3 regions of the Virgibacillus sediminis genome follow, and region 1 is predicted to be linked to each of the others. Evidence: riboswitches for the same ligand, from Rfam matches in the RefSeq annotation. Region 1 holds a riboswitch; each other region holds the start of a gene.
What was found. Region 1 has a riboswitch for preQ1 ahead of ACFODW_RS03655 (QueT transporter family protein). Riboswitches for the same ligand answer to the same signal wherever they lie in the genome.
Positions count from the first base shown of each region.

Region 2: another riboswitch for preQ1. It lies ahead of queC (7-cyano-7-deazaguanine synthase QueC); the one in region 1 lies ahead of ACFODW_RS03655 (QueT transporter family protein).
Region 3: another riboswitch for preQ1. It lies ahead of queF (preQ(1) synthase); the one in region 1 lies ahead of ACFODW_RS03655 (QueT transporter family protein).

Region 1 covers NZ_JBHRRZ010000006.1:48,219-52,741, forward strand. The annotation lists gene ACFODW_RS03645 (catalase) at 1-758, opposite strand, end outside; gene ACFODW_RS03650 (DUF3891 family protein) at 1,000-1,764, opposite strand; gene ACFODW_RS03655 (QueT transporter family protein) at 1,882-2,367, opposite strand; PreQ1 riboswitch class I at 2,375-2,419, opposite strand; gene ACFODW_RS03660 (VOC family protein) at 2,576-3,442, shown strand; gene ACFODW_RS03665 (alpha/beta hydrolase) at 3,516-4,118, opposite strand; gene ACFODW_RS03670 (MarR family winged helix-turn-helix transcriptional regulator) at 4,168-4,523, opposite strand, start outside.
Region 2 covers NZ_JBHRRZ010000002.1:24,342-28,864, reverse strand. The annotation lists partial or broken gene ACFODW_RS01150 (hypothetical protein) at 30-164, shown strand; gene queE (7-carboxy-7-deazaguanine synthase QueE) at 337-1,059, opposite strand; gene ACFODW_RS01140 (6-pyruvoyl trahydropterin synthase family protein) at 1,056-1,493, opposite strand; gene queC (7-cyano-7-deazaguanine synthase QueC) at 1,490-2,155, opposite strand; PreQ1 riboswitch class I at 2,304-2,350, opposite strand; gene ACFODW_RS01130 (hypothetical protein) at 2,684-3,157, opposite strand; gene ACFODW_RS01125 (GNAT family N-acetyltransferase) at 3,200-3,706, opposite strand; gene ACFODW_RS01120 (SIMPL domain-containing protein) at 3,821-4,474, opposite strand.
Region 3 covers NZ_JBHRRZ010000003.1:234,893-239,415, reverse strand. The annotation lists gene ACFODW_RS03085 (sodium:calcium antiporter) at 116-1,117, shown strand; gene ACFODW_RS03080 (YciI family protein) at 1,142-1,408, shown strand; gene pflA (pyruvate formate-lyase-activating protein) at 1,725-2,438, opposite strand; PreQ1 riboswitch class I at 2,648-2,693, shown strand; gene queF (preQ(1) synthase) at 2,805-3,293, shown strand; gene ACFODW_RS03065 (queuosine precursor transporter) at 3,346-3,987, shown strand; gene glpK (glycerol kinase GlpK) at 4,210-4,523, shown strand, end outside.

The DNA.
Region 1 (4,523 bases):
TTGGCCTGTATTTCCTCTGCTTCTTTCTGTGTAAGGTTTTTAATGCCCTGTTTCGGCTCCCAGTGGTATTTTACCAGTACAGCCTTCCCTTCGCTGTTCACCCATTTATACGTATTGACACCGGAGCCTTGCATTTGGCGGTAATTTGCAGGAATTCCCCAAGGCGAGTAGACGAATGTAACCATATGGAAGGTTTCCGGGGAGCTCGCACAAAAGTCGAAGAACCGTTGGCTGTCCTGGATATTGGTTTTCGGGTCCGGCTTAAAGGCATGAATCATGTCAGGGAATTTCATCGCATCACGGATGAAGAAAATTTTCAGGTTATTACCAACCAAGTCCCAGTTTCCATCTTCTGTATAGAATTTAACCGCAAAACCACGAGGATCTCTTAATGTCTCGGGGGAATGCCCGCCGTGTATTACCGAGGAAAAGCGGACAAATACTGGTGTACGCTTTCCTTTTTCTTGAAAGAGCTTAGCCCTTGTGTATTTGGAAACGGGCTCTTCTCCTGCAGTTCCATAAGCCTCAAAGTAGCCATGGGCGCCGGCCCCACGTGCATGGACCACCCGCTCAGGAACCCTTTCCCTGTCAAAATGACTGATTTTTTCAATGAAATCATAGTTCTCTAATGTACTTGGACCACGATTTCCCACTGTGCGTATGCTTTGGTTGTTGGTGACTGGATGGCCCTGCCTGTTGGTCAGGGTATCATCATTTTCATAATTGGTGGGCTTGCCATTGGATTTGTCTTCAGCCATGCAGTATCTCCTCTTTCCATAAGTATTTTGGCACAAGGATGCCATAGGACGCCACCACCCCATCTAAGAGGCGCTATTCATATAATGACCTTTATGGAGGTTTATTAATCTAATTCTTCCGGGAAAGGGAGAGACTTTTTATAGGGAGAAGAATTGTCCTTTATGACTAGGGATCAGAGGGAAGAAAGAAGGTTTGTAGGCTGGCCGGCGCTTGTGATAAAGGCGCCGGCAACCATGGCCATTATTCTGCAGGGACAAGCCGGACATGGACCTTTTCTGTTTCCGCTTCCTCATAACACGCAATTAGACCCTTATCTTGGATATCCTTCTTTTGAACCCTCTTTTGTTCAACTGTAACTTCGAGTGGCTCCTCGAATGGGAAGTTTTCAATGGCGACTGTTTGTTGGTCCAGCCATTTTATGTCTATCACATCTTTGGAGAATCCCTCCAGTTTAAAAGGAAGAGGAATGCCTTGCTTGAAGAATGGGTGTTCATCTTGCTTTTTAACCCCCGGGTCGTTAATGCAGACATACAGGGAAAAGTTATCACCAAGCTGGACCAGCCCATAATGAAATTTAAACAAACGTTTGTTGTAATTGGAGAGGCTCTCGATGATCCGCTGTTGTCTTGCCTCTTCCTGTTGTACGAACCGTTCTGCTTCCTTGCCGGATTCAGCAGCAAGAAACCGCTTATAATGTTCACTGCAGAGAAGCGCAGCATAAGGATCTCTTTTTTCCACTTCATCAATCCCGAGGGTATATAGGACAATTTTCGGATGGATGGGGAAGTCAGTAAATGTAAAAGGTTCATGTTTTGCATCATTCCAGAAAGGCTGTTTATCAAATTCCTTCCACCCTAAATCATGCTGCTGGATGGCATAGAGTACTGATTCCTTCCATTCTTTCCCACGGAACCCTTTCCATTTTTCCATGATTTCTCCGGAAAGTTCGGCATGGTGGTGCTGCTCGACTAAGACAAATTCGCTATCATGTTCCCTTACTATCATTTCATCTCATCCTTTCGATTTGATGCCTACTTTGTATTTTTCCCTATATTGATGAATATGTAAACAGAAAGGAAAACAGCAGCCTTTCGTCTGCTGATACAGGAAAGGCTGCTGTTTTTATAATAACTTATGAAAGTGGAGGCGCTGGTTGAGTGCATACATAACCGGAATACCGACTGCTAAGACCACAAATTCTCCTGCGGCAGTTGTCAGCCAAGTGAATAGGAAAGGCAGCCCCAATGCCAGGTTCAACTCAAAGGCAATAATAAACATGTTGAATGTAAAAATAAGTGTATTAAGAACCAACAACACCCAAATGTTTTTTATATACTTTGCGAGGAATATGATGATGCCAAGTGATATGGCGGAATGAGCAACACCAAACACTAGGTCATAGATTCCCAGCGGGGAAAAGAAGAGGTTGCTTAGAAAGACACCGAGAACAATACCGAAAAAGTACTTCTTGTTAAAGACAACAAGGTGGTTGAACATTTCGGGGATCCTGAATTGTACGTTGGTAAAGCCAAAGGGCTGTATCACCATCGATACAGTGATATATAATGCCGCAAGCAAAGCGTTTACGACGATTGTGTTAGATTTCATATTTCTTCTCTCCTTAGTTTTTTATCGTGGGAGGTTCCCGAACCACGGTCTGAACCTAACAAGTATAATATAAACAAGCGGCATTGGGAAGGATACCTGTAACAGACAGCGGAACAATTTGACAAAACTTAGTGGAGACCCTACAATAGTTACATATAGTAACTTAGTTAAATTAGGTAATCAATATAATGTAAAGGACGTTTTATACATGGAGGAGAAATTTTTTAGAAGTCCGGCAACCCATGTCGGGCAAGTGAACATTAATGTTACCGATCTGGATAGATCCCTTGCTTTCTATCAGGAAGTGGTTGGATTCAACGTGTTGGAAAAGTCGGGGAATACTGTCTCGCTGACAGCTGATGGCAGCCGGCCGCTGTTAACCATTGTCGAGCCTGAAGGCGCCCTGCCGAAAGAAGAGCGGAAAACCGGGTTGTTCCACTTTGCTATTTTACTTCCATCCCGGTCTGACCTCTCCAGCTTCTTGACCCATCTTATTAAGTCAGGGCAGACGCTGCAATTAGGCGCCTCTGACCATCATGTAAGTGAAGCTCTCTATTTTAACGATCCTGATGGAAATGGCATTGAAGTCTATCGGGACCGTCCTTCCGGCGAATGGGAATGGAGTGGCGGTAAAGTTAAGATGGTTACGGAACCTCTCAATGGAGATAGTCTGGTTGCTGAAAGCGATCGGGAATGGCATGGACTGCCCCAGAAGACTGTCATGGGGCATATTCATTTGCATGTAGCAAATTTGACAGATGCAGAAGTATTTTATAAGCATGGTCTTGGGTTTGATATAGTGACGACCTATCCAGGTGCATTGTTTATATCCACCGCCGGATACCATCATCATATCGGCCTGAATATCTGGAATGGGGAAGGGGCTGGGAAGCCCTCTACAAATAGTGCTGGGCTTCGCTGGTACTCCCTCGTTTTCCCTGATGGAAAAGCAAGGCAGGAAGCTGTTGACCGTCTCGAGCAGGCAGAATTTAACGTAGAAAAAGCAGGGGATGCTTATAGAGTAGAAGACCCGTCGGGCAATAAGATCCATCTCATAGTGGAACATACAAAATAGCTGGTGCTCCCTGGATGACCTGTTCATAATTTGAAAAAACCGTTCTGCCAAGCTGTATGGCAGAACGGTTTTTTTAGATGGTTTGATACCATTTTTTTGCTGCTTGCACTTCTGCCATAGTCAACTGATGACCTCTGTTCTCCCAATGCAGTTCAACGGAAGCCCCTGCATTTCCAAGGAGGGATTGCAGGTCTTCGGATTCCTCTGAAGGACAGATGGGATCGTTGATTCCGGCAGCGATGAATACCTGTTTTCCGGATAAGTCCGGAAGATTGATTCCCCTGCGCGGCACTATGGGATGATGCAGGATGGCCGCGGCAAGGCTGTCTTGGTAATGGAACAACAGGCTTGCTGCTATATTTGCCCCGTTCGAGTACCCGACAGCAGTAATATTATCTCTCGAGAAATTATACTTTTTAGCTGCATCGTTCAGAAAATCATTCAGTTCCTTTGTACGAAAGATTAAGTCTTCTTCATCGAATACACCTTCGGCAAGACGTTTGAAAAAACGCGGCATGCCATTTTCTAATACATTTCCCCGAACACTCAATACATTTGCTTCGGGGTCCACCTCTTTGGCAAGAGGAAGCAAGTCCTCTTCCGTGCCGCCTGTTCCGTGTAACAAGAGCAAGGTAGGTTTATCGGGATTGCTTCCTTGTTGGAAAATATGTTTCATCTGAATTGCTCCTCTCTTTGAAAACTTTGTACTTTAAACGGCAGCAGACTTACTGTCCGTTTTCTATTCCTACTTTCTTAAGGGCTTCTACAATAGTTTCCTTCTCTTCATTAGAAACGCCGGAGAAGATTTCTTCTATCACCTGTTGATGTTTGGGGAAAATTTCATCCATCAGCTGGTTGCCCTGATCGGTGATATGAATATAGACAACCCGTCGATCCTCCGTACATGGCCGCCGTTTCAACAATCCTTTGGCTTCTAGTTTATCTATGACATAGGTGATAGATCCAGTATTGATCAATACTGCTTCGGATATCTGCTTAACCGTCAATTCCCCTTTATGATACAAAGCTTCCAGAATAGCAAAGTCCGATGTTTTCATACCGTAGTTTTTTATATCCTCTT
Region 2 (4,523 bases), on a different contig from region 1:
TAGTTGGCAGATGTCCTTTAAAAGGAAATCGTCAAACTAAACAGCGCCCTGTTATTATTGTCGGAAATGATTTGGATGAGGATGTCATAATTACGCCAGTTACCAGCCAACATCTGGACAGAACTAAATTATTTTACTCAAAAAAAACGCGAACAATGAACTGAATCAGCGGAGGAAATATGCGGAGACTCCTGCGGGAGGAAAGGCCTAGGCGAGACCCGCAATCGCTAAGCACAAGGAGGCTCACCAGCCGCCAGCGGAAAGCGAAGCATATTTCCGCGGGGGGCGACCTCCGCTCAGGCCTCGCCCCGTAAGTTTCCATGTCTGCACGCCTCTCTAAACGCCGCGCTTATTCCCCCACAGATACGTATGCAGCTGCGGAAGCACCCTTACATCTTTCAGAATGTCATTCTCCATGACCCGGTCAATCAGCTGTTCATACCGGCGCAATGAATATGGCAGAAACTCTTTCTCATCGGTGGTTTCCAAATCATCATTGCCAACCTGGAGAAACAGTTCCACTTGCGGATAGCGTTGATGGATCTCCTGCGCATAAACCAGATCGTCCTCGTCAAAAATGACCACCTTTAGGCTGAAGCTGCCTTCCTGCTTAAGCTGCAGTGATTCGATAATGAAGTCGAGCACGGAAAAGTTTGTTTTCATGCCGGAGCTCGGCGGCTTCGGTGACAGCGTCAGATCATCAATTTTCGTAAACCACTCCTGCCATCTGCTTCCCTGTGTTTCCAGTGCCACCTTGATTCCGTCCGCATGCAGCAGATCGATCAGCCCATCCAGCCTTGCCAGCAGTGCAGGATTCCCTCCGGAAATGGTGACATGGCCGAAATGTTCGCCGCCCTCCTGCTTCAAGGCATCCACAATCTCCGCCGGTTCCATTTTCCTGATGGCGTCCTTCTCCGAGCCATCCCATGTGAATTTGGAGTCACACCAGGAACAGGAATAGTCACAGCCTGCCGTCCGTACAAACATGGTCTTCCTGCCAATCACCATTCCTTCCCCCTGAATAGTCGGCCCGAATATTTCCATCACAGGTATCGTCATATCCGATCCCCCTCCTTTGGCCTATAAATACAATAGCTTGTCGGTGTTTCCCGCAAGTAAACCTGGACACATGCAGGCTTATTCGGGAGGGTATCCAGATATTCCTGTACGATTTCCCAGATGGTCCGTGCCACTACCTCTGTGGTCGGAAAGAACTCTGCATCTTCATCTGAAAAAGATGCATCCTCATTCAAGGTCGTATGGTCAAAGCGTTTATGAATCAGATCTTTTACCTTTTTGAAGTTGACCAGGAAGCCGGTATGATCCAATTCATCTCCTGCCACCGTGATGTTGGTGAAGTACGTATGGCCGTGCTGCACACTGCACTTCCCCGCATCTTCATGCGGTACATAGTGGGCGGCAGCGAAATGGAAGTCTTTATTGATTTCAAACGAATAGCCATGGACTGCCGGCGGGTATATTTGCTGCATCATTCTGTATGCACCCCGGCCTTCTGTGCTTCATACTGCTCCAGCCCTCTTTGGCGCAGCTTGCAGGCAGGGCATTCGCCGCAGCCGCTTCCTTTCACACCGTTATAGCACGTCAACGTATGCTCTTTTACAAACTCGAAAGCATCCAATTGGTCGCTCAGTTCCCATACTCCGGCTTTATCGAGCCACATTAGCGGTGTATGGATCACAAAGTCCTCATTCATTGAAAGGTTGAGCGTCACATTCAGCGATTTCACGAAAACATCCCGGCAGTCCGGGTAGCCGCTGAAGTCGGTCTCACATACTCCGGTAATCAAATGGGCAGCATTCACCTGTTTTGCCAGCACACCTGCGAAGGAAAGAAACAGCAGATTCCTTCCCGGCACAAAGGTGGAAGGAAGGCCGTCTTCCCCCTCCGTAATGTCCATATCTTTGCGTGTCAACGCATTCGGGGCCAGCTGGTTCAATAACGACATATCCAATTCATGATGCGGCACCTGGAGCTTCTGACAGATTTCTCTTGCACAATCCAGCTCTTCGCTATGCCGTTGGCCATATTGAAAAGTCACTGCTTCCACTTCATCGAATTTTTTAAGCGCCCAAAACAGACAGGTCGTACTGTCCTGCCCGCCGCTGAATACAACAATCGCCTTTTTATTATTCATGTTCATTTCCTCCTCTTTTCTTCAGGCTGTTTTTATTGATCAGGTCACCCTCGGAGTAGACTTCACATCAAAACAGCCTCTTGTTCAATAGAAAGAGAAGCAAGCATTTTCCCACTAAAAAAACAACACAAAGAAGGCAGTGTTGTTTGTCTCCTTAGTTTTTTATAGAGGGATGGAATTGCGAACCTCTCCTGCATCAAGCAGACTTCTTTTTCTGTTTTCAACTAATTCTAACACAACCGGACTGTTTACCGTAACAGTTTTATCCTTGGATGGACAGAGGACATGGCTAATCCTACTAGCATAAACCTTCACATCCATGAAAAAACTCCCGGGTTTTTCACCCGGAAGTGGATTCTATCGCCCGCTGTTCGTCATATTCCGCTGTTTCCGTTTATTTAAAAATTTACGTACAACCGGATAAATCACCGGTCCGTATTTTACCAATCTGCGAATCAAACGCCCCATGGATTTCTCCTCCCATACAAAAGGTTATATATATCCTTCCTCTTGGAGAAGTTTTTTAAACTACCTTCCATCCACCGGGCTGGTTCCCCCATCTGCTGTCCCGGTTCGCTTCCGTGTACGGTCCATTCTCTCCAGCACGCTGTAGTCCCTGGTCTTATGCACGGCAATTCCATGGCGGGCAGCATAATCGGCCAACTCCCGGAATATGCCGGACGGCCGGAAGTTCTCTATCCTGATCGGCAGCCCCTGCTTCAACTTGATCCTGGCTGCCTTCTTCGCCCAGCCGATGCGCAGGAATTTCACTGCCACGACTTCATCCGGACGGTATATTTTCCGGTAGACTCTTTGGCCGAACAACAATACCCGTACATGAAATGCTTCATCCTCCATCCGGATCTGCCATTTCAGGCTGCAACAAACTAAGTATACCGGGATAAAGGCTAGTAATGCATAGATCGATAAATTGATGGAAATCATCCCTGCAATTACTAGCAAAGTTCCTGACCATGCAGAAATCCTTCCCTCATAGCACATGCTGCTCCTCCTCCGCAACCGCAGTTTATCTTTCCCAAAGACCTACGCCGTGCCTGCCGCATCCTTGATTTTCAAGACCATTTGAATGGTATTCAGGGTGTGCCCGTCAAAATTATCCTTGAATTCCGAAACCGCCTCAAACCCCTTGGCATGATAAAATCTCTTGCCGATTTCATTCTGCTTCTCCACATTCAAGTGGACCTCCTCCACGCCTCCGAGATGATCTACTCCTTCATACAGCAGAGCAGTGCCGATTCCATTTCCTTGATAATCCGGATAGAGATAGATGGCTCCCAGTTCCACCTTTCCATTCTCCTTCACCTGGGAAAAGTTCGCAAAGCCGACAATCCGGTCACCCGCTTCAGCGACAAAGATATGTGTATGTTTCAGACGCTTTTTCATGGACCTGTCACTATAGGCATTCTGCAGAAATTTCTCCTGGATCTCTGGCGGAATGATTCCTCTATAGGTCTCTTTCCAACTCTTCACAGCCACCTGCTGTACATGTTTGATATCCTTTTTCCTCGCCCGCCGGATTTCAAAATCCATGTCATCCCCCTCTTTGCCATTGATGGAAATATTTTAAATTATTATAACATTTATATTCCCCTGATGCTCCCATTCATCCTTTTAAAAAAAGCAGCGGAATGTCCGCTGCTTTGATCAATAGGCGAATTCCGCCTCGATTTCTGCTGTAATGGTGAGCTGTCCAGGCTCAATCGGTGTCACCGCAGCCTCCTCAGCCAGTGTGAATGCCGCATAGGGCTGGACAGCTTGGACGGACTGCTCGGTAATGTTGATAGGTGTCGTATCGATGGAGACCTGCATGGTCCCCGCCAGAGCAACCGCCTTGGATACCGCATTGCTCAAGGCCGATTGGAGTGCCTGCTGGTATACTGCCTCCTGGTCGCGGAGGATCAACCGAATTCCGACCACACGATTGGCACCGCTCTGGACCGCTGCATCGATCAGCGCACCCGCCTGTCCGATATCTGTTACTGTCACGGTAATTTCATGGTAGACCTCATATCCCCTGAACACCTGTGACCCGTCCACATAATCATATCTTGGTTCAATCCGGTAGGCAGTCGTCCGGATATTTTCAGCAGCCACTCCTTGATTCCTCAGTGTTCCAATAACCTGGTTCATCCGCGAACTGTTCTCTTGCTGGGCCTGGGCAAGCAACTCATCTTCCGTTACAACCCCCAGCTGGATCCTGGCTGCATCTGGGGATGCCGATACACTTCCTTTTCCGACAACCGTAATGATCCGCCTCAGACCGGCCGGCTGCCTGTACTGCACAGGATAGTAATTCAAGACCATTCCGCCTTTCCATTGAAATATTTATATATGTATATGCCTGTAT
Region 3 (4,523 bases), on a different contig from region 1:
GGGCTTTTTTAATCTCCAGTATTTGGAGTCAGTGAATTAGTTGTACAGTTTGCTTTTCAATTTTGGAGGTTGGGGGTATATTAGAGGATAGGTCTTGAAATTAGGAGTGATTCTATTGGTATTCGTAATATTTTTCCTTGCAGCAGCACTAACTGTATATACTGCCATGAAGCTGTCCGAGTATGCGGATGTTATCAGTGAAAAGACCAATATGGGCGGTATGGTTGTCGGAACGATCCTTCTGGCTGGAGCTACCTCTCTTCCCGAAGTCACCACCAGTTTCTCCGCAGTTTTGATCAACAATGTCGATATTGCTATCGGCAATATGCTTGGATCAAACCTATTCAACCTGCTGATCCTGGCGGTGTTTGATTTGGTGTACCGTAGAAGGCAGTTGTATCTTCAAGCGGGCAGAAGCCATTTGTTTTCAGCGGTGCTGGGTTTGTTCCTAATGCTGATGGTGACATTGGCTCTCTTCCTGCGGATTGACTATACGATTTTAGGAATTGGTGTGGATGCACTGTTGGTACTGCTTGTATACGTGATCGGTATGGTTGTCATCAGTCGTATGCCTTCCGCTCCGGAACCGACGGAGGCATTGATGGGCGACAGCCCGGAGGCCGGCAGAGAAGAACCTCCAAAGGACATTTCAGTCAAAAAAGCGGTGATAGGGTTCATTATCGCTGCCGTAGCAATCCTGCTGGCTGGTTCGGTATTATCCATCACCGGCGATCAGATAGCGGTAATCACCGGCATGGGATCGAGCTTTGTTGGAAGTTTCCTTATCGCCGCAACGACATCCCTGCCAGAAGCGGTTTCTGTCTATGCAGCGTTGAGATTGAAGAACATGAACCTTGCTGTCGGCTCCATCCTCGGAAGTAATATGTTCAATATGATCATCCTTGCAATATCGGATGCAGTATACCAAGGCGGCTCTATCATGGCTGATGTTTCTTATTCCAATCTATATACCGGGATTGCCATCAGCGTGCTCTCTGCAGTGCTGATTTGGGCCTTGCTGCGAAAACGTTCTGCATCATTGTGGACGTACAGCATCCCGTCAATTATTACAGTCATCGGTTATTTTATTGTGTCCTATCTATTGTTCCAGGGATAAATTGATGAAGGGGGAAGTTGGATCATGAAGTATTTTGCAGTATTTCTGCCAATGAAAGATGAAGGGAAGAGTAAAGAGCTGCGAGCGGCGCATCTTGCGTATCTAGAAGAGAAAGAGGAAGAGGGCAAAATCTTCGCGAAAGGCCGCTTTACTGATGGAACCGGCGGACTGGTTATTTATCAGGCAGCTGATTTTGCAGAGGCGGAAGAGCTGGCGAAACAAGATCCATATGTAACAAGTGGTGCCAGGGAATGTGAGGTTCATGAGTGGACCATGACACTTGCAAAATAAGAGTAAGATTGGGACAAAAGTGTTTTATTCAATGATAAATCCGAACGAACTAGAAAATTTGATTAGTGGATATAAACCGCTTCGGAAAATACACTTCGCTTTCAGCGGGCGGCTGGTGGGCCTCCTCGTGCTGACGCACTGTGGGATCTCACCTATGCCTTTCCTCCCGCAGGAGTCTACGTGTATTTCCTCCGCTATTTCAGATTATTGTTCGCCTATAGAGTTAAACGTTTTGATATGTCACAACCCCTTTTTAGGTGTTCACTGAGTAGAATCTATACGTAGCCAACCGGAGCATCTCTGCCCCTCGTACCTTTTAAATGATTTGATGGTTCAGTATCTGCTCTGCATTGCTGAGGCGTGCGGCTGTAGGTGTTTTCATACCTTCTAACTGATAACCTGGTTTGTCTCCGTTCAGGTAGGGAAGCACCTCCACCTTTTCTACGTTTTTCAATGTATGGATGAAATCGGAGAGAAGTATGAGGTCTTCATCGTGGTCACTGACACCTTCGATCAGTTCATGACGAATCCATACCGGCACATTTCTATCAGATAAATGGCGGGCGAACTCCAGAATATGGCTGTTCGTGATTCCCGTGTGTGCTCTATGTTTATCCGGATCAATCTGCTTCAGATTCAATAGAACCAAGTCGGTATTGGATAGCAGCTGGTCCAGCTGCTTCATGAAAAAGTCGGATTTCGTATAGCAGCCCCCTGCCGTATCAATTGCCGTGTGCACCCCCAGTTTTTTCATTTCGCTGAACAATTTATTAAGGAATTTGGTATGGAGAAGAGCTTCACCTCCGCTGACAGTAATTCCACCTCCTGAAGCCTGCAGGAAGGGGAGGTAGGTTGTTACTTCTTGGACAATCTCTTCCACGGTTATCTCCCGGCCTTCGCTGATTCTCCGGCTGTCTGGCTGATGACACGATCTACAGCGCATGGGACATCCTTGCATGACCAACAGATAACGCAGGCCGGGTCCGTGCTCCTTTGTACATGTTTGTATGGTATGGAGGCGATCCTTCATTATTTCTGCTCCTTTCGGGAACTTCTGCCAGCCTGTATGGTCGGAGCTGACGGAAGTATAGAAGGTTGAATGAACATTAACTATAGGTCCAATATATCATATTGTGACTCATTCCAGGAATGAAAATATTACAAAATAATATGTATATTATAAATAAAAAATTGCGGATGACAGGAAAAACAGGAATGTGTATAATAGAAACGTTGAATACGTGAGAGGTTCTTAGTCCAACCCTCTATAAAAAACTAAGCACTAATTCATAATTATGAAGCCATGTGCCTTAGGACACATGGCTTTTTATTATTTCAACAAAAACCACAAGCAGATTTCCGATAATTGATCCAATCGATACAGAGGAGGAATGTAATGAAAAAACAGGATGTATCCGATTTGACACTGCTGGGCAACCAGGGGGTCAGCTACGATTTTGACTATAATCCAGGGGTGTTGGAAACCTTTGAAAATAATCACCAGGACCGCGATTACTTTGTGAAGTTCAATTGCCCCGAATTCACCACCCTATGTCCTATCACCAATCAGCCGGATTTTGCGACCGTTTATATAAGTTATATCCCTGACGTAAAAATGGTTGAAAGCAAGGCATTAAAGCTCTATCTCTTCAGCTTTCGAAATCATGGAGGCTTCCATGAAGACAGTATGAATATCATTATGAATGATCTGGTGGAACTTATGGACCCACGATATATAGAGGTATGGGGGAAATTCACACCGCGTGGCGGTATTTCCATCGACCCTTATTGCAATTACGGACGTCCGGGCACGAAGTATGAAAAAATGGCAGAACATCGGATGATGAACCATGACATGTATCCGGAAACCGTTGATAACCGCTAAGGGCTTTATAGAGGGTTGGCAGAAATCTCTCTGTTGATTTAGGAGGTTTTCTATGTTTATCTATTTGAATGCTTTATTTGTTGGACTTTTAGTTATCTCAAATATTTTAGGTGTCAAATTATTCAGTGTCGGGGAATTTATTCTGCCGGCTGCAGTCATTGTCTATGTCATCACCTTCTTGATTACAGATGTCATCGGTGAGGTCTATGGCAGGGATGCTGCACGAAAAACCGTTCAAGCAGGATTCTTTACCCAAGTGCTGGTAATGGTGTTCATTTTGATTGCCATCCAGCTTCCTGCCGCGTCAAGTTTCGGTCTCCAGACGGAATTTGAGACGATTTTGGGTGGGAGTTTCCGAGTGATGGCGGCCAGCTTGTTGTCCTATGTTGCCAGTCAGCATCTAGATGTGAGTCTATTTCATCGGCTGAAAGAGAGTTATGGCGGGAAAAAATTATGGCTGCGGAATAACCTCTCTACTGCAGCCGCACAACTTGTAGACACGACTATTTTTATTACGGTTGCCTTCTGGGGCATTGTTCCGACAGGGGTTCTCCTCGGCATGATTGCCACGCAATATGTTTTTAAACTGATCGTGGCACTGATTGATACACCGATTGTATATCTGCTGGTAAATATAGCCAGGAAACAGAACACAGTAAAACCGGAAGATCTTACGGTACGCCATTCCTCTTAAGGGATGGCGTTTTATTTTGTTTTTAACGAAAATCTGTTACAAGGATCTTTGTTATGGGAAAAGTCCAATTGGGGAAGATGGAAGTTAATAAGCTTTTGTGCATGGTATAGAAGTAGAGAATGTATGGAAATAAAGCGCTTTAATTGCTATCATCGTAGTAAATACATCAGGTTCGGCTGCTGACAACCTATTTAAGGAGGAATTGGCTTGAGGGAGAAGTATATGCTTTCGATTGATCAGGGGACTACCAGTTCACGAGCAATACTCATCAATAAGGCGGGGAAAATAGTGGCTACAGGGCAGAAGGAATTTGAACAGTTCTTTCCTCGTCCAGGATGGGTCGAGCACGACGCCAATGAAATATGGACATCTGTGTTAGCCTGTATCGCCGATGCGCTGAGGAAAGCGGAAATAGATCCGGGACAGGTAGCTGGTATAGGTATTACCAATCAGCGGGAAACCACAGTGGTGTGGGATAAAAACACTGGTAGGCCAATCCATAAGGCCATCGTCTGGCAGTCCAGACAGACGGCAGG